Regions from separate parts of the Sporosarcina sp. P7 genome, predicted to be linked through region 2. Evidence: riboswitches for the same ligand, from Rfam matches in the RefSeq annotation. Region 2 holds a riboswitch; each other region holds the start of a gene.
What was found. A riboswitch is a leader RNA that binds a small molecule or an ion and turns the genes downstream of it on or off. The one in region 2 is predicted to bind cobalamin.
Positions count from the first base shown of each region.

Region 1: it holds a riboswitch for cobalamin, as region 2 does, so the genes downstream of both, metE (5-methyltetrahydropteroyltriglutamate--homocysteine S-methyltransferase) here and CSV60_RS01925 (hypothetical protein) in region 2, are expected to answer to the same signal.
Region 3: it holds a riboswitch for cobalamin, as region 2 does, so the genes downstream of both, CSV60_RS05365 (ribonucleotide reductase N-terminal alpha domain-containing protein) here and CSV60_RS01925 (hypothetical protein) in region 2, are expected to answer to the same signal.

Region 1 is NZ_PDZF01000008.1:52,027-61,971, reverse strand. Features, by position in the region: gene CSV60_RS09415 (methyl-accepting chemotaxis protein) at 1-15, opposite strand, end outside; gene CSV60_RS09410 (acyl-CoA dehydrogenase family protein) at 573-1,730, shown strand; gene CSV60_RS09405 (SLOG family protein) at 1,727-2,284, shown strand; gene CSV60_RS09400 (hydrolase) at 2,340-2,879, opposite strand; gene CSV60_RS09395 (malate synthase G) at 3,018-5,207, opposite strand; cobalamin riboswitch at 5,609-5,741, shown strand; gene metE (5-methyltetrahydropteroyltriglutamate--homocysteine S-methyltransferase) at 5,889-8,183, shown strand; gene ribH (6,7-dimethyl-8-ribityllumazine synthase) at 8,466-8,933, opposite strand; gene CSV60_RS09380 (bifunctional 3,4-dihydroxy-2-butanone-4-phosphate synthase/GTP cyclohydrolase II) at 8,947-9,945, opposite strand, start outside.
Region 2 is NZ_PDZF01000001.1:355,789-365,733, reverse strand. Features, by position in the region: gene CSV60_RS01955 (aldehyde dehydrogenase family protein) at 1-1,022, shown strand, start outside; gene CSV60_RS01950 (BMC domain-containing protein) at 1,046-1,330, shown strand; gene pduL (phosphate propanoyltransferase) at 1,364-2,233, shown strand; gene CSV60_RS01940 (EutN/CcmL family microcompartment protein) at 2,250-2,555, shown strand; gene CSV60_RS01935 (BMC domain-containing protein) at 2,530-2,871, shown strand; gene mdh (malate dehydrogenase) at 2,932-3,882, shown strand; gene CSV60_RS15810 (hypothetical protein) at 4,259-4,429, shown strand; cobalamin riboswitch at 4,600-4,776, shown strand; gene CSV60_RS01925 (hypothetical protein) at 4,950-6,212, shown strand; gene CSV60_RS01920 (hypothetical protein) at 6,238-6,570, shown strand; gene CSV60_RS01915 (YibE/F family protein) at 6,597-7,718, shown strand; gene CSV60_RS01910 (YibE/F family protein) at 7,715-8,503, shown strand; gene CSV60_RS01905 (bile acid:sodium symporter family protein) at 8,653-9,603, shown strand; gene ahpF (alkyl hydroperoxide reductase subunit F) at 9,665-9,945, opposite strand, start outside.
Region 3 is NZ_PDZF01000003.1:210,729-220,673, forward strand. Features, by position in the region: gene CSV60_RS05320 (RIO1 family regulatory kinase/ATPase domain-containing protein) at 1-425, shown strand, start outside; gene CSV60_RS05325 (GlsB/YeaQ/YmgE family stress response membrane protein) at 618-872, shown strand; gene CSV60_RS05330 (MerR family transcriptional regulator) at 950-1,684, opposite strand; gene CSV60_RS05335 (YfiT family bacillithiol transferase) at 1,837-2,346, shown strand; gene CSV60_RS05340 (YnfA family protein) at 2,627-2,953, shown strand; gene CSV60_RS05345 (cytochrome c oxidase assembly protein) at 3,134-3,967, opposite strand; gene CSV60_RS05350 (DUF2243 domain-containing protein) at 3,957-4,460, opposite strand; gene CSV60_RS05355 (glycerate kinase) at 4,844-5,965, shown strand; gene CSV60_RS05360 (alanine/glycine:cation symporter family protein) at 6,037-7,458, shown strand; cobalamin riboswitch at 7,751-7,925, shown strand; partial or broken gene CSV60_RS05365 (ribonucleotide reductase N-terminal alpha domain-containing protein) at 8,086-9,393, shown strand; gene CSV60_RS05370 (GIY-YIG nuclease family protein) at 9,539-9,945, shown strand, end outside.

The sequences.
Region 1 (9,945 bases), on a different contig from region 2:
AACTGTGAATTTCATCTTCAACATTCTCCCCTATTCAATTTTCAACCTTCGTATACATTTGGTATGCAATGCCAATTATACCCTACAATATTCATATTCGCATAGAGTAATTTAAAGTTTCTGCCAAATTTAAAAATATAGCATGTAGTATCGTTTGTTTTCATCTATTTTATATTTTCTAGTTATTTATATACATTTCACTACTATAAAAACAATTATCAATGTGTCTTTATACTTTTACAATCGGACAACAATTGATTCCAAGGTCCTTAATTTATAAAATGGAGTTTTTTTACGAAAAAATCACACATAGGAGTTTCGACTAAACTTGAAATTCCTATTGTGACTGCGAATAGTTATACTATTCTCTTAGTTATATTGTGAAATCTTACAGAGTTTGACATGTATTTTTTTCTTTCGTCAGAATGGTATTTATTTCGTTTTTCTAGTATACTAGAATTTCATGACCCTTGAGAGAAGTACTCAAGGCAATTTTGCGTTTGTATATAAATTTGACATTAAGCCAGCAGTGAATAGCAGTACAAGAATGAAGTGGTTAGGATGTGTTACTCGTGTCAACAGAACTTTTTATCACAACGGACTTTCAACGCCGATGGGTCAATCAATTGACTGAGGCAGGTCCGTTTTTCAGCAGCTTTTCAGAACAATCTGATGAGCTCTCAAAGTTTCCAAAAGAGAATATAGAAAAACTCGTGAAAATGGGCTATACGACGCTAACCTTACCTAAAGAATTAGGAGGTGCGGGTATCACAGTGACTGACATGGTGCTCTTTCAGGAGACCATCGCTCGTTTTGATAGTGCTACCGCTCTAGCTATTGGCTGGCATCAAGGAGTCGTTGGTGAACTGTATGAGAGCCGGAAATGGACGGAAGAACAGTTAGCCCAGTTTAGTGAAGCGATCCAACAAGGTGCCCTTGTGAATCGTTCCGTTACCGAAGCACAGACCGGTAGCCCTACACGTGGCGGCCGACCACAAACAACTGCTGTCCGCACAGAGAATGGTTGGGTGATTTCAGGTGAAAAGACATTTACGACTATGGCGCCTGCCCTTACCCATATTCTCGTATCTGTTTGGATTGAAGAAAAACAAAAAACAGGTTTTTTCTTGTTGCCAAGTGACACGGCCGGTCTTTCCATCAGAGATACTTGGCATATGATTTCCATGCGCGGTACGGAAAGCCAGACACTTGTGCTAAATCAAGTGGAAGCAACGGATGATCAGTTGGTAGAAGTGAATGAGGCACCACGTGGTAACAACCAAAACGGCTGGCTTCTTCATATTCCCGCATGTTACATGGGAATTGCCCAAGCGGCACGTGATTACGCGGTGCACTTTGCAGCCACCTATCAGCCAAATAGCCTTAATGAACCCATTGCTTCCCTTTTCAGTATCCAAACACAAATCGGGAAGATGGATTTAGAGTTGATTAAAGCACGCCACTTACTTTATGATATCGCGAGAATTTACGATGACCGTGCACGTCGAGTTCATTTACAAAATGAACTCGGGGTAGCGAAATCGATTGTAACGAATAGTGCGATAGAAATTGTTAACTTAGCCATGCGCATTGTAGGCGCTAAAAGTTTGGAATTGTCGAATCCCCTCCAGCGATATTATCGCGATGTGCGGGCCGGACTTCACAATCCACCGATGGATGACATGACAATTACAAAGCTTGCACAAGCCGCAATTAGTGGACAACAATGATTAAACGTTTACTCGTGAGCGGGTATAAAGCCCATGAATTAGGAATCTTTAATGAAGACCATAAAGGCATACCTATCATCAAGAAGGCATTGACAGATCAATTGCTAGTTCTCCTAGATCAAGGACTCGAATGGGTTATAGTCAGTGGACAGCTTGGAGTTGAAACGTGGGTTATTGAATGCGTGTGGGATTTGCAAGAAGATTATCCAAATTTACAATACGCGGTCATTACACCATTTCTCGATCAACAATCGAACTGGAATGAAATAAAACAAGAGACATATGAACAAATCATATCACTTGCGGATTACACAGTGAGTTTGACAAACAAACCTTATGAAGCACCTTGGCAATTTGTAGAGAAGAATAAGTTTCTACTTCGAAATTCGGATGCTTTGTTACTTCTATATGATGAAGAAAATGAAGGGTCACCGAAGTTTCTTAAAAAAATGGCAGTGCAACTAGCTGAAAATACCGGCTATGAATTATTATCGATTACCGCGGATGATCTACAACTCATTGCGGAAGATTTACAGCGAGAACAATGGGAGTAAGAAAAAGCGAAATGCCAAATCTCAGGCATTTCGCTTTTTCTATTTGATGAATGTTCTACTTAATTACTTTTAAAACCTGCTTAAATTCATCAGTCCCTGCCTCACCTAACAACTCATATAACGCTGTTTCTACACAAGTGCCTGAGACTCCAAGATGTTTCATCTTTTGTAAGCCGATCATTTTATTAGCTTCTGTTCTGGAAGTAACTGCATCCACTACCACTTCTACTTCGTAACCTTGCTTCACAAGATCAGCCGCTGTCATATAGACGCAAATATGCGTTTCAATTCCTGCAATCAACACTTGCTTCCTACCCAACTCATTGAGTTGTTTAACAAATTCTTCGTTGCCCATTGCACTGAATGTCATTTTTGAAATGGGATGTTGTCCTTCAAGCAAGTTCGATAACGATTCAGAAGTCGGCCCTAGACCATCTGGGTATTGTTCGAGCCATAGAATAGGAATATCCAATACTTGTAATCCTTTAATCAACTTCTCCAAGTTATCATGTAGTTCCTGGCTTTCATTGACGATTTGTGCGAGTTTTCCTTGTACATCTACTAAAACAAAAACTGTTTGATCGGTTTGCAACATAATATAGTCATCCCCTTTTCCAACATTCCTGTAAGCATAGCATATTAACCGATTTATTAGAAAAATATCTATTTCTGATTATTAAGTAAAAAACCGTCTCCCTTTCATCAATGAAAGAGAGACGGTTTGGAATGGTTATTAGTTTTGAACTGCTGCTTTTTGTTTTGCTTTCGCTTTTGCTTCAATACGACGAGCATGCAAAATTGGCTCTGTATATCCGCTTGGCTGTTCCGCCCCTTTAAAGATAAGGTCAGAAGCTGCTTGGAATGCGATGGAATCATCATAGTTCGGTGCCATCGGCTGATATAACTCGTCATCAGCGTTCTGCTGATCCACTACTATTGCCATACGCTCCAAAGTTTCTTGTACTTGCTCTTTCGTACAAACACCATGACGTAACCAGTTGGCAATGTGCTGGCTGGAAATACGCAATGTTGCACGATCTTCCATTAATCCGACATCATTAATATCGGGAACCGTTGAACATCCTACACCTTGGTCAATCCAGCGAACAACATAGCCCAGGATCCCTTGTGCATTGTTATCCAGCTCCGATTGTACTTCTTCAGCAGACCAATCCGTATTAGGTGCCAATGGAACAGTAAGGATACCATCACGATAATCGATCGAACTGTCAATTCCAGCCTGTACTTCTTTAACATTTACTTCATGGTAGTGCAATGCATGTAAAATTGCAGCTGTTGGAGATGGAACCCACGCAGTGCTCGCTCCTGCTTTTGGATGTGCAATTTTCTGTTCAAGCATTGCAGCCATTAAGTCAGGCATAGCCCACATTCCTTTACCAATTTGCGCATGTCCAGGTAGACCCGCCCGGATTCCCACTGCAACGTTTGCAGCTTCATAAGAAGATAGCCATTCGGACGCCTTCATATCAGCTTTTCTAATGACCGGACCAGCTTCCATAGACGTATGGATTTCGTCACCTGTACGGTCAAGGAATCCTGTATTGATGAATGCAATACGTTCTTTCACTTCATTGATTGCGGATTTCAGATTCAGTGACATTCTACGCTCTTCGTCCATTACACCGATTTTAATTGTATGGCGCTCAACACCTAGCAGATCTTCAATACGATTAAATAATTTGTTCGCAAATGCCGCCTCTTCTGGACTATGCATTTTCGGCTTTACGATATAAATAGAATTATGAAGCGAGTTTTTAAACGCTACATTTTCTTTAAAGTTATGCGTAGCAATTAAAGATGTAAGAACACCGTCCAAGATTCCTTCAGGTACTTCATTGCCATTTTCATCGAGAATTGCATTATTCGTCATTAAATGACCTACGTTACGTACGAACATTAATGAACGACCACGCAGTGTCAACTCTTTGCCGTCTACACCTATATACGTACGGTCAGCATTCAATTTTCTAGTAACTGTTTTACTACCTCGTTTGAATGTAGATTCCAAGTCACCCTTCATTAAACCAAGCCAGTTACGGTATACGCCCACTTTATCTTCAGCATCAACTGCGGCAATAGAGTCTTCACAGTCCATTAACGTAGAGAGTGCTGCTTCAATTACAAGATCTTTCACACCCGCCTTATCGCTTTTACCAATTGGGTTGTTCTTGTCAATAGCGATTTCGATATGCAATCCATTATTCACCAACAATACTGCAGTCGGTGCATCTTTGGAACCATTATATCCAACGAACTTGGACTCATCTTGCAATTGAGTCGTGTTACCGCTCTCAAGCGTTACTTCAAGTTTGCCTTCTACAATTTTATAAGCAGTTACATCTGCATGTGAACCTTCAGCTAAAGGCGCCGCTTGATCTAGCAAGTTTTTCGCGAAATCAATTACTTTCTGTCCACGAATCGGATTGTATTCAACACCAGCTTCAGCACCCGCTTCATTACTGATAACATCAGATCCGTATAGGGCATCGTATAAACTTCCCCATCGTGCATTCGCTGCATTTAATGCATAACGAGCATTATCGATTGGCACTACCAATTGTGAACCGGCTTGGTTTGCGATTTCATGATCAACATTAGCTGTTGTCACTTTGAAATCTTCGGGAACTGGCTCTAAGTAGCCAATTTCTTGTAAAAACTCTTTATATTTAACGAAATCAATTTCGCCTTTATTATTTTGATGCCATTCGCTAATGGTCTTTTGTAATTCATCACGTTTTTCTAATAGTGCTTTGTTTTCGGGAGCAAGTTCATGAATGAGCGAATCGAAGTTTGTCCAAAATTGATCATTTTGAATTTCTAAGCCCGGAAGAACTTCTTCTTTTACGAAGTTATATAGTTCTGTTGCGACTTGCAATTTACCTACTTGTTCATAGTTTGTCATGGATAAAAGCCACCCCTTAAAATTTTTCCGCTACACTGTTGTATAACATATAGCGATGAACACCCATCATTATCCATTATCCGGCAATACCCCATAGCCCGTCGATCAAAAACCGACACAATAAAGACAAATGATCTCTTCACATGAAGACGTGTTAGTACATATCATACCTAAAGTCTAGTTTACTTTCAACTGAATTGTGAAAATTTTCACATCATAGTTATACGCCTTCGAGACAACCTATTCGTAACAGTTATATAACAGTCGGCGTAATATGTTGTTTTATCATTTCGTATTATACTTCCATATCGTTAGTTGTTTTTTAGCATTTATCATTAAATTCTAACAGCGAGTTGACACACTATTTTGCATGTGATAGCTTTAGAGACAATCATCTGAATTGAATAGTTTGAAAAGTAGGTGGAATGAAAATACTTTCATTTCTTAAAAGGGAATCCTTTTCTTGGAGCGGTCCCGCCACTGTGAAGACGTTAATGCGTCCAGCCAGACACCTGCCTATTTTTCATGACGCTAATCCTACGGTGAATAGGGAAGTGTTAGACAGACGCAGTGTATAATCGCATGCTTACAAATAGCATGTTATTTTATACGTACTCGCATTTCTAACATTTCCCCTAGAGATGTTTTTTTTATTGAAAAAAATCAAGGGGGAAATTATCTATGGTAAAAAGCAGTATAACGGGCTATCCCGTAATAGGTGAAAATCGTGAGTGGAAACGTGTACTTGAAGCATTTTGGTCAAAGAAGATCTCGGAAGATGAGCTTCTTCAAACAACGAAAGAGATTCGCTTGGCAAACTTGAAGAAACAGCAAGATGCTGGGGTTGATTGGATTGCTGTGGGCGACTTCACATTGTATGATCGCGTACTGGATACGTCAGCCATGTTCGGAATCATTCCTTCACGCTATAACTGGAAAGGTGGACAAGTTTCCACTTCCACATACTTTTCGATGGCCCGCGGTAATGATGAGGCGGTTGCCTCCGAAATGACAAAATGGTTCAATACAAACTATCACTATATCGTGCCTGAATACGAAGGCCGGCGTTTTGAACTAACGGAAAACAAACCTCTAGCTGCTTATCGTGAAGCCAAGAGCGAACTGGGTATTGAAGGTAAACCTGTTCTACTAGGCCCCTATACATTACTAAAATTATCTAAAGGGTACGAGGATAAAGATGTACCATCCATTATCCTGCAACTGATACCCCTCTATCAAAAGGTATTACAAGAATTACAAGATGAAGGTGTACAATGGATCCAAATCGACGAGCCTATTCTATGTACATCAATAAGTTCAGATGAAATGAAGACTGTTACAGAAATTTATTCACAACTAACGAAAAATCTGAGCGGACTGAATATTCTTCTACAGACATATTTCGATTCAGTTGAACATTATAGAGAAACGATCGCGTTACCTGTTGCCGCTATCGGACTAGATTTCGTCCACGGACGCGAAAGAAATCTAGAGAACTTGAAGCAATATGGTTTCCCAGAAGATAAAATACTTGCGGCAGGAATTGTAGACGGTCGCAACGTATGGCGTTCCAATTTACGTGAAAAACTTACATTGACTGAAAAAATTCAACAGCATGTTACAGCTGATAATTTATGGATTCAACCTTCATGTAGCCTGCTCCACTCACCTGTTACGACTCGCTCGGAACAGAAACTAGATAAAACCATTTTGAACGCGTTAGCATTTGCCGACGAGAAGATTGAAGAAATTAAAGCTATTCAACTAGCAGTACAACATGGATATGAACAAGTTTCTAAGGCATTGGATGACAGTGAAGCAGCATTGACTGCATTTAATTCACTTCCTGCTCGCAATAATAAAGAAGTACGTGAAGCGACTTCGGGAAGTCTACTATCAGACAGTAAGCGGAATCTTCCATTTGCAAAACGCAAAGTGAACCAACAGGAAAAATTCCAATTACCACTACTTCCGACTACCACCATCGGTAGCTTCCCACAAACACCGGAAGTACGGGCTACACGCAATAAATGGAGAAAAGGCGAAATTACAAATCAGCAATATAAAGATTTCGTTCAAGCTGAAATTAAAGAATGGATCGATATTCAAGAAGACTTGGGACTTGATGTATTGGTACATGGCGAATTCGAACGTACAGACATGGTGGAGTATTTCGGGGAAAAGCTTGACGGATTTGTCTTTACTGAAAAAGCATGGGTACAATCCTACGGCTCACGTTGTGTTAAGCCGCCAATTATCTTTGGAGACGTTGCGTTTATTAAACCAATGACTGTGGAAGAATCTGTTTATGCAAAATCTCTTACAGATCATGAAGTAAAAGGAATGCTCACGGGCCCTGTAACCATTTTAAACTGGTCATTCGTCCGTGATGACTTGTCTAGAGAAGAAGTGACAAACCAAATTGCATTGGCTTTGCGTAAGGAGATCGAAGCGCTTGAAGCAGCCGGTATTCATATGATCCAAGTGGACGAGCCGGCACTTCGTGAAGGTCTTCCATTGAAAAGAACTGAATGGAAACACTATCTGGACTGGGCCGTTAATGCATTCCGCGTATCTACTGCATCAGTCGAAGATACAACGCAGATTCATACGCATATGTGCTATTGTGATTTCAATGACTTTATTGAAGCGATTAGCGCGCTGGATGCAGACGTAATCTCCATTGAAACGTCACGTAGTCACGGCGACTTAGTCGAGGCTTTCAATGAATATCATTATGACAAAGGAATCGGTCTAGGTGTCTATGACATTCATAGCCCACGCGTTCCTGCAGTAGAAGAGATGACAGAGATTATTAACAAAGGTCTTGAAGTGCTCGAGCCTTCTCAATTCTGGATTAATCCTGATTGTGGTTTGAAGACGAGAAAGCGTGAAGAAACAGTTGCAGCGTTGAAAAATATGGTGGTTGCAACTGTACAGGCACGCGAAAAGTTAGGCATAGTAGCGGTAAAATAATGAATGTAGGACTGTCTTAGAAATCAATTCGGTTTCTAAGACAGTTTTTTTATTCATAGAGTGTAGAATTGAGTAGTTTGCATGGTGGTAGAAGGAGGATTTACATTTCAGAGGGAACATAGCCACACGAAGTCTCCCCTTTTATGCATCCTTTGCAAGAACAAACAAAGTGTTACGAGCATGCACTTTCATTGCACCTGAATTTGAATTACACATTACAAAAGAGGACGTCCCATGAAGTAAAGTAACTTCGGGGACATCCTCTTTTAACTCCATTACTAATTAGTCGAACTGCTTCGTTAGGTTCGCCATCTCAATAGCAGACACTGCTGCGTCCCAGCCTTTGTTCCCTGCTTTAGTCCCTGCACGCTCGATCGATTGCTCAATCGTATCCGTAGTTAGTACACCAAATATTACTGGGATACCTGATTGCATGCTAGCTTGTGAAACACCTTTTGCCACTTCATTACAAACAAAGTCAAAATGAGGAGTTGCTCCACGGATGACCGTGCCTAATGTAATGACTGCATCATATTTTTTTGAATCTGCCATTTTCTTTGCAATTAACGAAATTTCGAATGCACCTGGTACCCACGCTATATCTACATCGGCTTCATCTACACCGTGACGTTTGAACGCATCTTGTGCACCTGACAGTAACTTCCCTGTGATAAATTCGTTGAATCGTCCAACGACGATACCTACCTTTAACCCCGTGCCTACTAAATGCCCTTCAAATAAATTACCCATGTTTCATCTCTCCTCATAAAGTTAATAAATGTCCAAGTTTTTCTGCCTTTGTGTGTAGGTACTTTTCGTTCGCTTCATTGAATGGTAGCTGAATCGCAACGCGTTCAACCACTTCCAATTCATAGCCCTTTAAGCCAGCAATTTTCTTTGGATTATTCGTCAGCAAACGCATTTGCGTAATACCAAGATTCCGGAGAATTTGTGCACCGATACCATAATCACGTAAATCAGCTGCAAATCCGAGTTTTTCATTTGCTTCTACGGTGTCATAACCTTGTTCTTGCAGTTCATAGGCTTTCAGTTTATTGATTAGGCCTATTCCCCTGCCCTCTTGACGCATATACAACAATACACCGCGCCCTTCTTCTTCAATTTGAGAGAGAGCAGCTTGCAATTGCGGACCACAGTCACAACGGCACGATCCAAAGACGTCGCCTGTCAAGCATTCCGAATGAACTCTTACTAAGACCGGCTCTTCCGTTGTAACGTCACCTTTTACCAGTGCAACATGTTCTTTTCCTGTCATCGTTTCAGTATAGCCAATCATGCGGAACTCGCCATAATCTGTCGGTAGCTTAATCTCTGCTTCACGTATGACTAATTTCTCTCGTTGTAGACGATAATGAATCAGGTCTTGAATGGTGATGAGTTTCAGATCTAGTTCTTCAGCCATCTGACGTAATTCCGGCACACGCGCCATCGTTCCGTCTTCACTCATGATTTCACAAATTACGCCTGCCGAAGCACTGCCTGCCAGTCGCGCTAAATCGACCGCAGCTTCAGTATGTCCCGTACGTTCTAGTACACCTCCTGACTTCGCTACAAGTGGAAATATATGTCCAGGACGTTTGAATTCACCCGCAGTAGCACTTGGGTCCATCATTTTAACGATTGTATCAGCACGTTCAAATGCACTGATCCCAGTATGTGTAGAGCGATGATCGACACTAATCGTAAACGCGGTGCCATGTGAATCCGTATTATTATCGGTCATCATCTGTAATCCTAGTTG
Region 2 (9,945 bases):
TTGCAGCTGGAGCCCCTGAAGGTTTAATTCAATGTCTCACACTGGCTTCAATGGAAGCTACACAGCAATTAATGTCGCATAAAGACGTGAATCTTATCATTGCAACAGGCGGTAGTGCGCTCGTCAAAGCGGCATATAGCTCCGGTAAACCAGCTTACGGTGTAGGTCCTGGTAATGTACCAGTTTATATCGAACGTTCCGCAAAGATTGAAAAAGCGGTAAAAGATATCGTAGACAGCAAGTCATTCGATTACGGTACGATTTGTGCAACCGAGCAAGCCATCGTGGTTGATAAGCACGTCGTGGACCTGGTTACGCGTGAGCTGAAGAAAAATGGCGCGTATATTTTATCGGATGAAGAGAAAAAAGTTATGGAAGGTGTCATCTCGCCGGTACCCGGTAAGGTGAATCCGAAAGTGGTCGGTAAGAGCCCACAGTTCATCGCGAAAATGGCAGGCATTTCTTTACCAGAAGGTACGCGCCTGATTGTCGGGATGGAAACAAAAGTCGGTAAAGACGTACCGTTTTCATTGGAGAAACTATCACCTATTTTCGCTATGTATGTCGTCGACGGTGTGAAGCACTCGAAAGAAGTGTGCCTCGACTTACTGAACCTTGGCGGACGTGGACACAGCTTGGCACTACATACCGAAATCGATGCAGTAGCTCGTGAATTCGCTATGGAAATGCCAGTATCACGTATTTTGGTCAACACGATGTCCTCTGTTGGAGCAGTTGGTGGTACGACAGGCTTAATGCCATCATTCACATTAGGTTGCGGAACATTTGGCGGCAATATTACATCAGACAATGTCACAGCTACGCATTTGCTGAACATTAAGCGGATGGCATATGGCACGAAGGAAGTACAATTGCCGAAGCATTCAGAGTCGGTAGAAAGCTCAAATGATCAGCTCGTATCCAGTGTGATGAACAATGTATCAGCCGCAACAAACAACAACATTGATCCAGCATTAGTACAGAACTTAGTCAGTGAAATCGTTAAACAACTTACAAAATAAAACACTATTAGGAGGAAACAATTATGAACAGAGAAGGTACAGCATTAGGAATGGTAGAAACTAAAGGATTAATCGGTGCAATTGAGGCAGCAGACGCAATGGTGAAAGCAGCAAGCGTAAACTTAGTAGGTAAAGTACATGTTGGCGGTGGAATCGTAACAGTTATGGTACGCGGTGATGTAGGCGCAGTAAAAGCAGCAACAGATGCAGGTGCTGCTTCAGCACAACGTGTGGGCGAATTGCTTTCTGTTCACGTAATCCCAAGACCACATAACGAATTAGAATTGATGTTACCAAAAAGCGAATAATCACTGCTGACATAGTAGAAAGGCGTGAACTAGATGAATCAGCAATTGATTGAACAAATTGTCGGAGAAATTCTTGGACAACTGGGCAAAAGTCCCGTTCAATTGCCGGAACGAGCGGTTCCCATTGCGGTTTCCGCCCGTCACGTACATTTACAGCCTGAACATGTGGAAGTATTGTTTGGCGCAGGGTATGAGTTGACACAGCGGTCCGAGCTTTCCCAGCCGGGCCAATTCGCCGCCAATGAAACGGTGATGATTGCAGGACCTAAAAGTAGTATTGAACGTGTGCGTATTTTAGGCCCTGTCCGAAAAGCTACCCAAGTCGAGGTCAGCTTTACGGATGCCATGAAACTCGGCGTCAAGCCCCCACTTCGGGAATCCGGTAATATTGAGGGATCAGCACCGATTACATTAATCGGACCAAAAGGTAGTGTGCATATAGACCAAGGACTTATTATCGCGCAGGCACATATCCATATGGCACCTGCAGATGCTACGCGCTTTGGTGTGGAAGATGGAGAGTATGTCACGGTGGAAGCAGACGGAGTCCGAGCCATTTCATTCCGCAATGTCCGTATTCGGGTGAATGAGCGTTATCGTCTCGAAATGCATATTGATACCGATGAAGCAAATGCAGGTTTCATTACACAAGGATCAATTGGTCGTCTAGTGAAATCGGGTGACGCGAAAGAAGTGGCATCTGTACAAGCGACGACGGAAGCGGTTAAGGCTATTCCAGTAAATGTTCCAGAGGCATATGAATTCACAAAAAAACTTTTGTCGGCTGAAGACGTGTCCGAGATTTCAGAAAAGGAAATCGTTATTAATAAAGGCACAATTGTTACGGCACTAGCAAGAGATACAGCACGGGAACTCGGTAAAACGATATCGAGTAGAAAGTAGAAAAAGGTGATTACGCATGCGAATGGGTAGAGTGATTGGTAACGTATGGGCAACCCGTAAAGAGGATGGATTAGCAGGGCTTAAACTGTTAATCATCCAGCCGATTGATGCATACGGCAATAGTATACAGTCGCATATGGTCGCGGCAGATCGGATTGGAGCAGGGGTTGGTGACGAGGTACTCATTACGAGTGGCGGTTCTTCACGCTTTATTTTACCGAAAGAAAACCCGATCCCAATCGACGCGGTCATTATTGGTATTATCGATTCCACAGAAGTGAAAAGAGGTGATATACATGAGTCAAGCGATCGGAATGATTGAGACAAAAGGATTGATTGGATCAATTGAGGCAGCAGACGCAATGGTGAAAGCATCCAACGTGGAGTTGGTATCACAGGAGATGGTCGATGGTGGAATTGTTACGGTCATCGTTCAAGGTGATGTTGGAGCAGTTCAGGCAGCTGTTGACGCAGGTCGCGACGCAGCAGCGCGTGTAGGTGAATTACTAGGTGCGCATGTTATACCGCGTCCCGATGATTCAGTGTATGGCATGGTGAAACCCCTAGTGTCGACTACTCCAGAAATTCCGCAAGTTAAGAAACTGGCAGAAGCGAAGAAGGCACCGAAGAAAGACTGAGGAATAGGTGTGCTATAAGTGCATTCCTCATATTGAAGTCTATATAAAGGAGTGTTTTTCATGGCTTTCAAACGACATAAAATTGCAGTCATCGGAGCTGGTCACACGGGCTCTACGGCTGCATTGATGGCTGCACAGAAAGAATTAGGTGACATTGTCTTGGTTGATATCCCGGATCTTTCCAATCCGACTAAAGGGAAAGCACTGGATCTTCTTCAGACGAGTCCTGTACAACAATTTAATTCCCGTATTACAGGTACATCCAATTACGAGGATATTGAAGGCGCCGCAATGGTTATCATTACAGCAGGTGTTGCACGTAAACCAGGTATGAGTCGAGATGATTTAGTTGCAACCAATGCAAAGATTATGCGTTCTGTTTCCGAACAAGTGAAACGTTACGCGCCAGACAGTACCGTGCTGATTTTAAGTAATCCAGTTGATGCGATGACATATGTATGTTATAAAACAACTGGCTTTCCTAAAAACCGCGTAATTGGACAATCAGGCGTGCTTGATACTGCGCGTTTCACTACGTTCATCTCGGAAGAACTAAATATATCCGTAGAGGATATTTCGGGCTTTGTACTTGGTGGACACGGAGATGATATGGTTCCACTTGTACGTTATTCGTACGCCGGCGGCATTCCATTGGATAAGATTATCTCGAACGAACGCCTAGAAGCAATTGTGGAGCGCACTCGAAAAGGCGGTGGTGAGATCGTCTCACTACTAGGTAACGGTAGCGCTTATTACGCACCGGCAGCGGCTTTGGTTGAGATGGCTGAAGCAATTATTAAAGATAAGAAACGAATTATGCCGTCCATTGCTTATTTAGAGGGCGAGTATGGATATCAAAACATTTATTTAGGCGTACCCACTGTTCTGGGAGGCAATGGTATCGAGAGTGTGATTGAACTTCCGTTAACAAAGGAAGAACAAATAGCACTCGACAAGTCAGCTGACTCTGTCAGAGCAGTCATCGATATTTGCGAAAAGCAAATGTCCTAATCACTACGGATCTCTCTAAGTCGTACAGAGGACTTAGGGAGATTTTTTTGTGTAAAAAGTTATAAGGTCGTGTTTTAGTCATTAAATGATAGAGAAGTCATAGGTTTTTCTCGAAAATCTACAAATGTTAACAGGGAATTACAACTTTTATATTTACAATTATTTATTGGGGTGGTACAATAAACAGAATTCACTGAATTATAAAGTATGTCTGTAGTATATTTACTCGGGGATATATATAAAGAATTTCTTCCTTTTGACTTCGTAATGTAAGCGCTGTCAAATGGCCGATTATCATTAAATGCCGAAAAAACGTTCTTTTATTCCCCGGCAAGGCATATACTACGAAAAATACAAAATCCAGGAGGTAATTCTTATGAAAAACAACGACTATCAGAACAATTCATCACTACCCGAGCAGAACGAAACATTCTATTTGATCACAGGTTACTCGGAGAATGGTTTCATCCATGGAATCACATGGCAAGAGGCATATGTTCAAGGATTGGCGGATTGCGGTTGTCTATGCGAACAACAACTAATGTAAGTAATGAAGAACACTCTACACGACGGGGTGCCTAGCACAAAACGATTGTGGACGTACTCACAATGTTTTTTGCATAGGCACCCTATTTAGTTATCTCATGATTCTTCTGATGCATACAAACGCTACCACCCACTATGTTATCCATGATAAAATGATAGCAATAAAATAAATGAGTTTGCACGATGCGCTGGTACCTATCAAGGTATAAAAGGGAATCCGTCAACCGGAGCTGTCCCCGCAACTGTATACACGGACGACCGCTAGAATTAGCCACTATGGAGACATGGGAAGGCACTTGCGGAAGGATGAAGTGAAGCCAGGAGACCTGCCACGTATCGTAAAAGCGACACTTTCTTCGGGGGTTGAGGAGTGGAAGCAAAAAAGGTATCTACGTCTATGCATTTTGTGTGTAGTATATTAAAGCTGCCTGACTTTGTTTCCTCATTCACAACTATTGCAATCATTTTGCCGAAGAGGCGGAATGATTGTTTTTTTGTTGTTTACGAAAGGAGACCGGGACATGAGAGTAGTGGAAAAGATAACCGAACGGGCACTATTGCAGTTATTGTATAAACAAGTAGAAAAACAGCGTGGAAGGCCTGCGTATTCGGAATTTCATCAAGTAGTAAAGAAACTGTTACAGGATGGGTTATACGATCGATGGATCTATGATTATTCAGTAACCGAAATCAAATGGCTTGGCTTACAGGTTGTTGCTGAACGTGACAAATTGATCCCTTCTGCACTGTTGCAACCATATATGAATGAGTTTGTAACATCCAATTATTGTGATAAACAGATAGGTCTGCCTCAGGAGAGATTGATGCTCATAGCAATGGCCGCCATGCAACATGAAACTGTTCAGCGTCTGCGGAAAGTACAGGAAGCATATTGGATACTGAGCCATGGCTATGTGACGTTACCAGCTGAAGTGATGTCGTTCTTCGATAAAGCATTCTATCAGGGAAAGACAAGAGTCCAACAATATACTATGGATATTTCCGACAATGGAATCACATCATTTTTATCAAGCGAGATAAAAGAAAAGCATATATGTATACCCGATTATTTTATGGAACAAGTACAAGCGTGCGGCTCTTGGAGTATATTTGAAGCTGAACAAGTAGAACGCGTTTTTGGATGTTCGCTTAGCCACTTCAATAGGGAAAGATTTCTTCATGCCACTGACGGTCTTACTATTGACTATAAAGAAATCTCAGCTATCGGTTTGATGAAACAGCTGCTTGAAAGTGAAGGTATTATAGTGCATTTTTACAATAAAGAAAGACAAGAAAAAGCAGCATTATCCTCATATATTCAATTGCCGAATGTAATGCAGGCGACGGAGCTGGCACGTACATGTACCATACTTGTACCTTTGCTGAACGGCATTGAGAGTTTATGGGGACATGCATTACGGGTTGAAGTGGCGGGGTGGGAAATCGCTATAGCTAACCAGAAAATTGATTTGCATTCAGAGAAGGCTCTTCAGTTTATTGAAGAAGTAGCGAGAGAAATAAACCACTACTTGAACGTAGCATCCTGTGAAAGCGGAATGCAAACACCTTTGCGCAAAGCAGCCACAGTTATGCATCGATCGATCAACGAGGCGACAAAACACCAGCAAACCGCAATGATCGATCGGGTAATTGCAGAACAGCGCCATACCGATCAAGGAGGTTCTGTTACGTTGGAGAAATCTTCTACCATTGAAACAGCAGAACTGTTGCAGCTGCTCATGAAAGCATGGAGTGGTGGAATTCCTGAAGTCCGACTTACCTGAATCCCTTCTATAGGCTCAGCTAATTTTGCGCGTAGCGGAACTGTTTAACCAAGATTCCTTAAAACGAAAGCCACTGGATGAAAAAGTCCGTGTTGTAGAGTTTTTTGATTTTGACTGGCTGACGGGATCGAAAAAAGATAGAAGATTTATTGAAAGTGGGACACTCCTAGGAATTGATGTCACACTCTACCATCAAGTGGTGGTTTTGGAGATGCTGGATTTACTAGAACAGTTTTCTGTCAAGGAAATGGGTACATTCGCTTCTCTTCCTATAATGGAATCGGAGCTTTTCTTATTGGGAGTAATAGAGATATTTTTTTTAAATCTACGTCTTATTCATGGTAGGATTAATCTGTGACTCATCCTAGGAGTGTCAGGAGGATTATTTTGAATAGAATCAGAAACATCACAACATTGCAGTGGATCTTATTTTTTCTGTTAGCATTTTGCTGTACCATTTCCATTGCTTTTGTAAATCATAATTATTCATTTTATGATCGACCGATCGCCAAGGTAATCCATACAACAATAGAGGAAGAAACGGATGTAACAGACATGCATGGCAATGAAGATACGCTATTTGTCCAACACATCATAGCTAAGATCATGAATGGGGAAGAAAAAGGTCGGGAAATCCAGTTGGTAAATGAGTATTCATCCTCGGGGGCGTACGATCAACAGTACCATATAGGAAATGAAGTTTTCGTCTCCATTGATTCTAAGGTAGAAGAACTAGCGGGGAGTATAACAGACGTAAAACGTGATAAATACGTATTGATCGTTGCATGGATCTTCGTATTTACACTGCTAATTGTCGGGCATAAGCAAGGACTATTGGCAATAGTAGGCTTTGTGATTAACGTCATGGTACTATCATTCGCTTTAGATATTTATGTGAAATTCTATGAGGTCAGTTTACTTGTGGTTTGCGGGATATGTATCTTGTTATTCACAACCATTTCGCTCCTGCTAGTCAGTGGCCGAAATGAAAAAACATATGCCGCCATTGTGGCTACGTTAGTCGCAACGGCAGTGTCACTTTCCATTACGTCCCTTGTCATCTGGATCACTTCAGGGAATGGGCTGCGTTATGAGGAAATGCAGTTTTTGACGCGTCCTTATCACACGATCTTCATGGCGGGGTTGTTTATCGGATCGCTTGGAGCCATCATGGATGTGGCCATTACGATGTCGTCTTCGATGTTTGCATTATATGAAAGAGATCATACTATATCCGTTAAAGCGCTGAAGGCATCTGGCATAGATATCGGCAAAGACATTATGGGAACCATTACAAGCATTCTATTTTTTGCTTATATAAGTGGATCTATCCCCATGCTAATCCTTTATTTAAAGAACGCTTCACCCGTAGGATTTGCACTCTCGATGAATTTATCGTTGGAATTAGCACGTGCATTAGCCGGTGGGATTGGAATCGTCTTAACTATCCCTATAGGACTTTATACAGCGATCTTCTTTATTGAACGAAAGAGGGCGAGAATTTGAATGTACTAGTATGGCTAGCGGTTATTTTACTCGTATTGATGATCTGGGTTGGCGGGAGAAGTGGAGCTAGATCATTTATTTCGCTATTTTTTAACTTTGGCGTGGTCTTTTTTACGATGTTTTTTATGTTGGATTCAAATGCGAATCCTATTGTCATTACATTTATTGCCTGCATAGTTATTGGGTGCATCAGTCTGTTTTATATTAATGAGGTAAACAGTAAAACGGTACTAGCATTCATCTCAACGATGATTACCATTAGTATATTATTATTTTTCATAGTTTTAGTATCCAAAAAGCTTATGATCCAAGGATTTGGTGAAGAGGAAGAAGAAGCAATCGCAGGTATGTCTCTCTATATTGGTGTAGACTTTGTAAAAATAGGTGCTTCCGTCATTATTATGAGTACAATTGGAGCGATCATGGACGTCGCTATATCGATTGCTTCTACTATGCATGAAGTATTTAAGCATAGTAGAAACTTAAGTAAGAAGGAGTTATTTAAGTCTGGCGTGAGTATAGGACGAGATATTTTAGGAACCGATACGAATACATTGTTCTTCGCTTTCTTTGGAGGATATTTGGCATTGCTCATTTGGTTCAAGGATTTACACTACTCTATTGGAGATATTGTCAATTCAAAGATATTCAGTTCAGAAATGATTTTGATACTTTGTGCGGGGCTTGGTATAGCGCTAGTTATACCAATAGCATCTTGGATCAACGCATATTTCTTAGTTAGAACTAGAGAAAAGTTGAATAAAGTACAAAAAGAGGGGCAATGAACTCGGTCTCTGCTATATTGATGACGTATGATAATGCGCTCAAAGGTTCAAAGAAAGCGCTTATAGTAGCGGCTTGAGTGCTCTATTGAATGCGTTAACCGCTCATAACAAAAAACATAGACGGACTTCCTCGTAAGGAGGAGAACTACATGAAAACCATACAAACCATATCAAAAATCATTTCAAAGTACTTACCACTTTGGATCGTACTCTTATCCATCATTGCCTACGTTATTCCGGATGCGTTCATTTCAATCCGGCAACTGACGGGGTTTGGGTTAGGAACGATCTTCTTTCTGATGGGCTTATCGCTTTCGTCGGAGAAACTGCTCAACGTCATCAAAAACCCGAAATATGCTTTACTTGGCATCTTGCTGAAATGGACGATCATGGTCGGAGTATCAATAGGAATTGCCTATATATTTTTCGGCAATCAAGCAGAGATTGCGACCGGCATTATTTTGGCGGGGACGGTACCAAGCGGAACATCTGCAAATATTTATACGTTTATTGCGGGAGGAGAAGTTGCGCTCAGTATTACGATGGCAACGCTTGATACATTCATTTCTCCTGTGTTGACACCGGTGTTATTGCAGACATTTGCAGGACGTTTTATCCCTATTGCATTCTGGCCTTTATTTCTTAACATTATGTATATCGTGTTCTTTCCTTTGATTAGCGGTTTACTAATCCAGTGGAAGTTTCAACAACAAGTGGAGAAGTTTAAACCATATACCAGTGTCTTGTCCCAACTCGCGCTATTTCTGGTCATCCTATCGGTCATCTCCAATGCCCAGCAAGCACTATCTGAGAACTTGTCTGTGCTACCGCTTGTATTCGTAGCAGTCACATTACAAGTTAGCATCCCAATGGGCGCAGGCTACTTCATCTCCAGATGGCTAGGCCTACCCGAGCGCAACGCCCGCGCGATTTTATTCCATACAGGTATTTGCAACACCGCCCTCGCTGCAACACTTGCGATGGAGCACTTCGGATCACTCGCGGCCGTACCGGCTGTTGCCAATATGGTAATGAACTTAACGATTGGTGCCTTAATGGCAAGTCTATTTGAGAACAAATTCCGACTTGCAGTGGAATAGTAAGAGCAAAATGCAAAAAAAGATGCAGAAGGGCGTATAGCCTTCCTGCATCTTTTCATTATTAGACTTCCACTTTACTGCGTACAAGATAATCGAACGCGCTGAGGGAAGCGGTGGCGCCGGAGCCCATGGAGATGATGATCTGCTTGTATGGCTCGTCCGCGCAGTCGCCCGCCGCAAATACACCGGGTACGTTCGTCGCACCTTTTTTATCGATCACAATCTCGCCGAAGCGGTTGCGTTCGACCGAATCACCGAGCCAATCCGTGTTCGGCACGAGTCCGATTTGGATGAATACGCCATCCAGTTCGATGCGATGCTCCTCGCCGGAATCACGGTTTG
Region 3 (9,945 bases), on a different contig from region 2:
CGGAGATTTATCGATCGCTCAAGGATATTCAGTACTTTCCACGTATTTATGAGGCAGGTGCGAATTACTTAGTGATGGATTACGTGGAAGGAGATACACTTTTTGATTGCCTAACAAATGGGCGTTTGATTACAGAAGCTCATATAGAAGAAATCGACTATGCCTTATCGTTAGCAACCGACGCAGGTTTGAATCCTTCAGACATTCATTTACGCAATATATTGATCACGCCTGACAATCGAGTGAAGCTGATTGATGTGGCGCGGTACAGACAGAAAAAAGACTGCAAACAGTGGAGTAATTTGAAAAAAGCCCATCGTCAATTTTATCAAAAACGATTCTTTTGGAAGAAAGTCCCGAGTTCGTTTTTGAATGGTGTAGCGTTCTTGTATAAAAAGGGACTCATTCCGTCATATCGATTATGAAAAGAGATTTCAGTGTTTCTATAACATGAGAATGGACTTTTCGCATACATGCACCTACACAGACTTTCATTTGTCGAATAGTATGCTGTAACGAAGAATAGATTGTTAATAAGATATCACTTTTTCACTTCACTATTATGTTCGAAATGTACGTAATAAAAACGCGTGAAAATAAGAGAAGGGGCGTGTGAAATGAGTATCCTTTTATATTTAATAATTGGTGGTGTGATGGGTTGGTTTGCTAGTCTGATCATTGGTAAAAGTGTCCCAGGCGGTGTGGTGGGGAATGTGATTACAGGTATCATCGGTGCGTGGATTGGAGGCAATTTATTTGGCAGTTGGGGACCGCGTTTAGGTGACTTTCATGTCGTCCCTACTATTGTCGGTGCGTTGATTTTTGTCATAGTCGTCAGTTACATGATGAAAGCAGCGCGGAAACATCGGTGAATAGACAGGGATGAGGGCTACCCGAAATGTGGAGGTAGCCCTATTTATTGATTGATAAACAGCATGCAACAGGATGTTTAGTTTTTGTTATGATCTGCAAAAAACGTCATCGCTTCGCTCATAAATTGTGCCAAACCTGCACCGAATTGATCGATATTCGTCGTGAAGCGTTCGTCTGCTATATACATATGCCCCAAACCTTTGAATGCTTCCAATGTGTAGTGATGGCCAGTGTGTGTATTCAAGAACTCATACCATTCTGTAATAGCTGTTTGTGCTTCAGCGGATTCAGGCGGTGTGTTTGTAAGATGTGCTAATTTCCGGTAGATGTCATTCATTTTTTCACCGACTGCTTTGTTTTCGAATGCGGTATTCGATTGTTCAACCGCTTTTGCTCCCCATAATTTTCGAGCCTCTTCTTCATAGGGATTGTGATTAAAATTAAATCCTTGAAACTTCTCTTCGTTCGACATGTCCCTCTCTCCTTTTATATACTGTGTAGTTTTATCAATAGTCGCAATCATTTGATCGATCCGTTCGCGTTTCTCAAGCAATAGTTTTCGATGTAGCTGAAGAGCTTGCTGGCGGTCAAATGACGGTTCGCTGAGAATGTTCTTTATTTCTTTAAGAGGAAATTCTAGTTCTCTGAAAAATAGTATTTGCTGCAAAGTCTCAAGGTTCCGTTCGGAGTAATAGCGATAACCATTGTCTGTTGTCTCCTCGGGTGTCAGCAATCCGATTGCATCGTAATGATGAAGTGTGCGTACGCTAATACCGACTAAATCCGCGACTTCCTTTACCTTCATTTTCATTATCAACACCTCCTTACTATGTAGTATAAAGTGTAACGTAACGTGAGGGTCAATACAGTCAGTAGAGTTTTTAAAAAAAGTAGTGCTATGCAATTCGTAGAATAATTAGATAGTTTATGGGATAATGAAGGCAATGAAGAGGGGGGTTCGTTATGGATAATCAATTTCCGATCGGAAAATTACACGTTCCTGAACAGGTGACGTTGGAAGATATTCAAAAGTGGTTACAAGAAATTGAAACATATACTACCCGATTAAGGGGAACTGTAGATTCATTGACTGACGAAGAGCTAACTAAAACGTATCGCGCAGGTGCATGGACAGTTCGTCAATTGGTACATCATATTGCAGACTCGCAGTTGATTATGTATCAGCGATTAAAGCTTGCGTTAACAGACGACCATCCAACAGTACCCGCATTTGATCAAGAGAAATGGGCTGTACTACCTGACAATGAGCTACCAGTTGAGCCTTCCATTAAGATGCTTGAAGGGATCAATGAGCGTATTGTAGCGTTAGGCAATAGTCTGACGGAAGAGCAACTACAACGAACATTTACTCATGAAGTAAACGGCGAGATTGCCGTAGCGACAAAAGTAGCGAAACTGGCTTGGCATGAAGCGCATCATTTAGCGCATATTGAGATCGCTTTGGCGAAATAATGGAAGATACGGTGAACTGGCTTATCGAACTTCGATAAGCCTTTTTCTATTTTGGTTTTTATGTGTTACGTTGCAGACCCTTTTTATGTATGAGCAACAAACGAAAGTAAAGTCGTCATGTTTAATTAGCTTCACGCCAAGTTCATCTGTTCAGAATATAGTTAGCTTTTTTAAGTTGTCTGAATCATGATATAGTTAATACTAGTTTTCAAGAAATAGACTTGTGTATGTGAACAATTATATGTTGGATGATCCGAAGTGAGTAAATGGAGGTTTACTGATGTTGAAGGTCGTGGTGATATTTCTGCTGGCCGGCTTAGCGGAAATCGGTGGAGGTTATTTAATTTGGCTATGGTTGCGCGAAGGGAAATCTGCAATGTTTGGATTATTCGGCGGCATTGCCTTAATTTTATATGGCGTAGTGGTCACATTTCAGACCTTTCCAACCTTTGGCAGAGTCTATGCGGCATATGGAGGCGTGTTCATCTTTCTATCCGTATTATGGGGATGGGGAATTGATAAAAAAACTCCTGATTTGTATGATTTCATAGGAGCCGGTATTTGCCTAATTGGTGTGTCTGTCATATTATTTGCACCTAGATCGTAATAGTGATTGGCGTATGAAAAATATTCGCTTCATTCCAAGTGAAGGCCTACAGTCTATAAGGGGAGAGCATGACGCAAAATGAAATGTTCACTATCGGGAAGTTGTGTGCCGCTGCCCAAGGGACCATTGTGACAGGTATACCGGACTCATGAAATGAATAGAAAATATAAAACGCACCCATTAGCCAGCGGGTGCGTTTTGTGTCGTTTCATTCATATACACATGACCGTCTGAAGTGGACGGAATGTGGGTCTGTTGACGTTTGGCCCAATGATACCAGCTCCTGAACAAAAGGATGATCAACACGAGATCCACCGCATCACCTCCATAATACATAAGCATGGCCCCTGTGCGCGCTTCTTCAATGGGTACACCGGCAGGCGGATAGGCGTATAGGAATTTTGATAGAATTCCGTGTCCCGCAAGAGCCGCAATAAAGACTACAGTGCGGAAGCGGTAACTGTACCGACGAGATACAGGATCGGTGTATAAAAGAGAAATGGTAAATAGATATCCCGCAACGAACACATGCATGTGGATCAAGACATGGAGCCAAAGATGATGGTGCATGGCCGCAAACAAGCCTGTCGTGTATAACAGCCAAAGTCCGCCGATATTTAAAATGGAGGCAGTGACGGGATGTGTATAGAACCCCGCAAGTCGGCTTCTTAGCAAGGAGCTTACCATTCTTGCCTGTCGAACGGGTAATGTCCGGAGCAATAATGTTATGGGAGCGGCGAGCGCCAACAGAAGGGGACCGATCATACCGAGCAAGAGATGTCCCAACATATGCCACGTGAAGAAATCATGTGACAGTTCGGCAAGCGGTCCGACAACAGCACTTGCTGAAGCGAGTACACCCGCAATCCATAACACGATCCGTTTTCGTGGCCATTTACGCAAGCGGCTTTGCCGGTTGGAATGAAAGACAGCGCCCCCGTAGAATACGATGGCGAGCAACGCAAGCATCCCAAATAACCAATCGGTTGCACTGATATAGGAATCATGTGGCATGAGGCATCAGCCTTTCCGCCGAGCGTGCATTCCGTTGCGCGGACTTGATGAGCAACAAACCTGCCGCAATCATCAAAATCGCAGTAACGTTCCAAACGATATCATACGGAACAATGTCCACGTGATATCGGATCTGATGTATGCGCATGACCTTGTGTTGAATGGTCCCGTCATACAGTTGGAACGCACCGCCCCCGAGTAACTTGCCACCCCAGAACATCTTATGCCATAACGCATGCCTTCTGCGCAAATCCGCCACTAAATACAACCCTCCCACTGTCGCAAACCAACTAAATGCATGAAACAAACCATCCGATACCAATCCAACCGCCACCGTAGATTTATCATAAAACTTATGCCAATGAAGTAGCTGGTGGAATACTGTCTCATCTAAAAACGCCACGAACCCGAGTCCGAATAATATACCCGCCCATAGATTTCTCTTCTGATAACTTTTTCGGTTCGTCCAGTTTTTCACTTGCAACACAGCCATCTATTACTCACTCCTTTCCTTTTATACGCAGTGTTCCCTAAAAATGCGGCATTTAAAACATGTTGCGTGGCTAGTAGAGCGGATGGGTAGACTCATAGAACGCTCTGTCTCGAAGTATGATCGGATATCCGTAGACATTGAGCGGATACACGGTCGTATAGAGCGTCTTACCGGGGTCTATGATCGGATACGCGTCGCAATAGAGTGGATGGACGAACACATAGAGCGCACTCCGCTGAAGTATGATCGGATACCTGCAAACATTGAGCGTACACACATCCACATCTGAAAGCTTTCATGATAAAAATATAGTAGCCATCCAATAATTTATGGTAACTTTTCCCGCATAATCTGCTAGAATACGAATAAAGGGAGTGAGAGCCGTGAAAATTGTTATTGCGCCTGATGCATTTAAGGGAAGCTTGCATGCAGAAGAAGCGGCCGACGCTATATATAGTGGCGTAAAAAAAGTATATCCGCACGCAGAAGTCGTCCGTTTACCGGTTGCGGATGGTGGTGAGGGGACGCTGTCTGTCCTCATGTCGTCAACTGGGGGGACGTTGCGAACCGTGTCTGTGCAAGATCCGCTTGGTCGCGCAATGGATGCGCACTTTGGTGTGCTTGGTGACGGCGAGACAGCGGTCATTGAAATGGCACAAGCGTCCGGTTTGCTGTTGCTTGCGGATCATGAACTCGATCCAATGAAAGCGTCAACATTTGGTACAGGGCAATTAATTCGTCATGCGCTTGATGCAGGTTACAGGAAAATGATTATTGGACTTGGCGGGAGTGCGACGAATGATGGGGGAACAGGCTTGCTCGAAGCACTAGGCGTTCGTTTTTTAGCCGACGAACAGGTAGTGCAGATGAATGGCTCAACGCTGTCAATAATCGATGAAATTGATATCTCGCAACTGGATAAACGTTTGCTGGAGACGGACATTCGCATTGCGTCCGACGTAGAAAATCCGTTTGTCGGTGAGCAGGGTGCGTCATTTGTTTTCGGTCCGCAAAAAGGGGCGGATGCAGAGATGGTTCTGCGTCTGGATGAAGGGTTACGTCATCTGGCGGACATGACGGAAAGGCAGACAGGCGTGCGATTGCATGAGCTGCGCGGTGCGGGGGCGGCTGGTGGAAGTGCAGGGGCATTACTTGCGTATTGTGGCGCTAATCTTAAAAGTGGAATTGATGTCGTGCTCGAAGCGATGGATTTCGCAAAGCAACTATCTTCAGCAGATTTCATCGTCACAGGGGAAGGGAAGACAGATCGGCAGACGCTTGCAGGCAAGGCATTAATGGGGATTGCCAAGCTTGCGAGAGTAGAGAATGTTCCGGTCATCGTCATTTCAGGGGCGATTGAAGAAGCGGCGCGTCAGGAACTACTTGAGTGGTTCACCGAATTGTATTCATTAGACGATGGAGAGAAATCGTTAGCTGAATTGATGGCACAAGCAGCAAAGTTATTGGAGAACAAAGCGTCAATTGTCCTGCAACATAGACAGTAGAAAATAGTTTTTTCTTATACCATGCATAGCTAGTAGGCGAGTAGGGTATAGAATCACAAGGAGGTGGTCAGATGTTTCAAGACGCGATTGACTGGCTTGTAGGGCCGGTGACTAATTTCATTTGGACATATGTTTTAATTGGACTTTTATTGGCGGCGGGTTTATATTTCACGATTCGCACGAAATTTGTACAAGTGCGCTTATTTGGTGAGATGTTCCGCCTGATTGTAGAGAAGAAGGATAACAATGACGGGGTATCGCCGTTCCAGGCATTCACAATTAGTGCCGCGTCGCGCGTAGGAACAGGTAACGTAGCTGGGGTAGCCCTAGCGATCGGAATTGGTGGGCCTGGTGCGGTATTCTGGATGTGGGTGATCGCCGTAATCGGCATGGCGACTGGATTCATCGAAAGTACATTGGCGCAAGTGTATAAAGTGAAAGATGGTGACACATTCCGCGGAGGGCCGGCGTATTACATGCAAAAAGCACTAGGCTGGCGGAAACTCGGAATTGTCTTCGCGATTTTACTGACGATGAGTTTCGGATTCATATTTAACGCAGTACAATCCAACACCATCAGTCAGTCATTCACTGAAGTATTCGGCATTCCGAACTGGAGTGTCGGGGTTGGCTTAATGCTATTAACAGGGATTATCGTCTTCGGTGGTGTCAAACGGATTGTAAAAGTAACACAAACCATCGTACCCATCATGGCGACCTTCTATATTTTGGTAGCATTATATATCGTGATTATGAATATTTCTGAAGTTCCAGGCATTATGGTATTGATATTCGAGCATGCTTTCGGAATTAAAGAAGTCATGGGTGGCGGAATCGGGATGGCCATGATGCAAGGTGTACGTCGCGGTCTCTTCTCCAATGAAGCAGGTATGGGTAGTGTGCCAAACGCGGCTGCTACAGCGAACGTATCGCATCCGGCAAAACAAGGATTGGTACAAAGTCTAGGTGTGTTTTTCGATACCATCATCATCTGTTCTGCGACCGCATTCATCATTTTGCTTGGCGGATTGTATCAAACAGGTGAAACAAACGGTATCATCTTGACACAAAACTCCATGGCTGTACAAGTAGGCGCATGGGCACCGTACTTCATTGCCGGTGCTATCATGTTCTTCGCCTTCAGTTCTATCATCGGTAACTATTATTATGGCGAAACAAATATTGAATTCATTCATGCCAACATCGTATGGAAACGAATCTATCAAGTTCTCGTACTGGTCATGGTATACTTCGGTGCAATCGCAAAAGTACAAGTTGTATGGGATATGGCCGACCTATTTATGGGACTAATGGCCATCATTAACTTAATCGTCATTCTACTACTTGGTAAAATTGCCTTTAAAGTACTGGACGACTTCACTAAACAACGTAAAGCCGGCAGAAATCCTGTCTTCAAATCAGCCAGCATCCCTGAATTAAAAGGCGCGGAATGTTGGGAAGAAACAGCAGAAAAAGCAGAAGATCGTTTGTAATAGAGGTGGTTTGTGGATGTGAGGGATATGATTTTTAATCTTTAACTTATTACCATGTATAAATTAGGATTGTAGCGGAAATCCCTTCTCCACACACTTCTAAGTTTAAAGCATTCACACAAACCATTTAGTCAAGAAGGAAAAAGTTTGATATACTATAAAATACTGAATAACAAAAATCGAATCGTAGTTCAGAAGAAGGATTCTGAACTTCGGTTCGATTTTTGTTTTGCATGTTTGAACACAACATGTTAGGGTTATATATGAATCAACACACTATATATAGTGTGTGACAGCAAATAGATGAATTGGTACCCACCACGTTTAAAAGGGAATCCGCCACTAACGGAGCTGCCCCCGCAACTGAGGGCACGGACGACTATCTTATAAAACCACTGCTTCGGCGGGAAGGAAAGATGGAAGAACGATGTGCCAGCCAGTAGACCTGCCAGTCATCTCAGCAAAACATTCTTCGGGGTTGGAGAGTGAAAGCACAAAGCAGTCTTATTTCAGTCTGCCTAAAACTTTCCGCGATCTACTAAGCGTCAATTGACGACTCCCGATTTTATTGGGAGTTTTTTTTATTTAGTACATAACCGAATTAATTAACTAAAGGGAGCGGATATCATGGCTATTATTCAAGAAACTAAGGGACTTAATCAAGTGTTGGAAAACTTACAAGAAGAATTCGGCAAGAAACAAATGGAGCCGTTAATCGAAGCGAGTGAGAAATTCCAGGAGCGCCACCCGGCTAGCACGGCAACTGAATGGACGAACGCGATGGTGCTGGAGTCTTTAAGCCGTATTGATGAAGCAAATACGTATTGGACGTTTGTAGCGGCACGAATTTATTTATTCGACGTCTATGCAAAGCAACAAGCATTGCGTGGGGCGGATGCTTATACCGACTTTGCGAAAAATGTAGAACGCTTGGTGGAACAAGGTTTATATACACCTGTTCTGACAGAGAAGTACAGCCGAGATGAGCTTCAGGAAATCGGTAAGCTACTCGATCCTTCCCGTGATCTATTATTCACATATATCGGTTTGAAAACATTGGTAGACCGATACGTAACCGTAAACTTTAAGAAACAGCCAGTGGAGCTGCCGCAAGAGCGCTGGTTGATCATCGCGATGACACTAATGCAAGACGAAACAGTAGACCGCATTCATAAAGTTGGCGAAGCATACTGGGCGATGAGCAATTTATACATGACAGTAGCGACACCTACATTATCGAATGCAGGCAAGATGCACGGTCAGCTATCCAGTTGCTTTATCGATACAGTGGATGATTCCTTACAAGGGATCTACAACAGCAACACCGATATCGCAAACTTGTCGAAATTTGGTGGCGGCATCGGCGTCTATATGGGGAAAGTTCGTTCTCGTGGTGCATCGATTCGCGGTTTCGAAGGCGCGTCAAGCGGTGTTCTTCCATGGATCAAACAGCTGAACAATACGGCAGTCAGTGTCGATCAACTCGGTCAACGTCAAGGTGCCGTAGCCGTTTATCTCGACGTATGGCATCAAGATATCTTCACATTCCTTGATCTCAAGCTCAATAACGGCGATGACCGTTTACGTGCACATGACATTTTCACAGGCGTTTGCTTGCCAGACTTGTTCATGGAGAAAGTCGAGTCCCGTGAAGACTGGCATTTATTCGATCCACATGAAGTCCGCACGAAAATGGGCTATTCATTGGAAGACTTCTATGATGAAACAAAAGGACAAGGAACATTCCGCGAGAAGTATGAAGAATGCGTCCGTAATGAAGATTTATCACGAGAGACGGTTTCAGCGATTGAAATCATGAAACGTATTCTGCGTAGCCAGCTCGAGACAGGAACACCATTTATGTTCTATCGCGACGAAGTAAACCGCATGAATCCGAATAAGCATGAAGGTATTATATATTCTAGTAATTTGTGTTAACAATAGCACCTTCAGTCAGTAATGGCTGTCGAAAACTCCGTTAAACGGGGGAACTCTTATTTAGTAAGACAATCCCGTGCTAAATCTCAACTTTTGTAGTATCATCAAATAAAGAACATTTGTTCTATAGGAGATGATATTTGTGGAAAAGCCATTTGGTTTTGTTTACGAGACTACAAATACAGTTAATAATATGAAATACATTGGAAAATGTATTTACGGTCGGATAAATAATTGGGAAACATATTTGGGTTCAGGTCTTTATTTGAAAAGGGCTTTTAAAAAGTATGGTAAGGAAAAGTTTAGCAGGGTAATTCTGGTTGAGGCATACTCAGATATAGAGTTGAATCAACTTGAGGAATATTATATTTCTAAACGAAATGCTGTAGAATCAAAGGAATATTATAATATTAAAATGACATCTATTGGCGGAGATTGTTTTACAACAAACCCAAACAAAGAGCATATCCGCAGTTTAAGAGTGAAACAAATGACAGGCGCTTCAAATCATCAGTACGGGAAACCAAAAACCAAAAGGATGATTGAAGC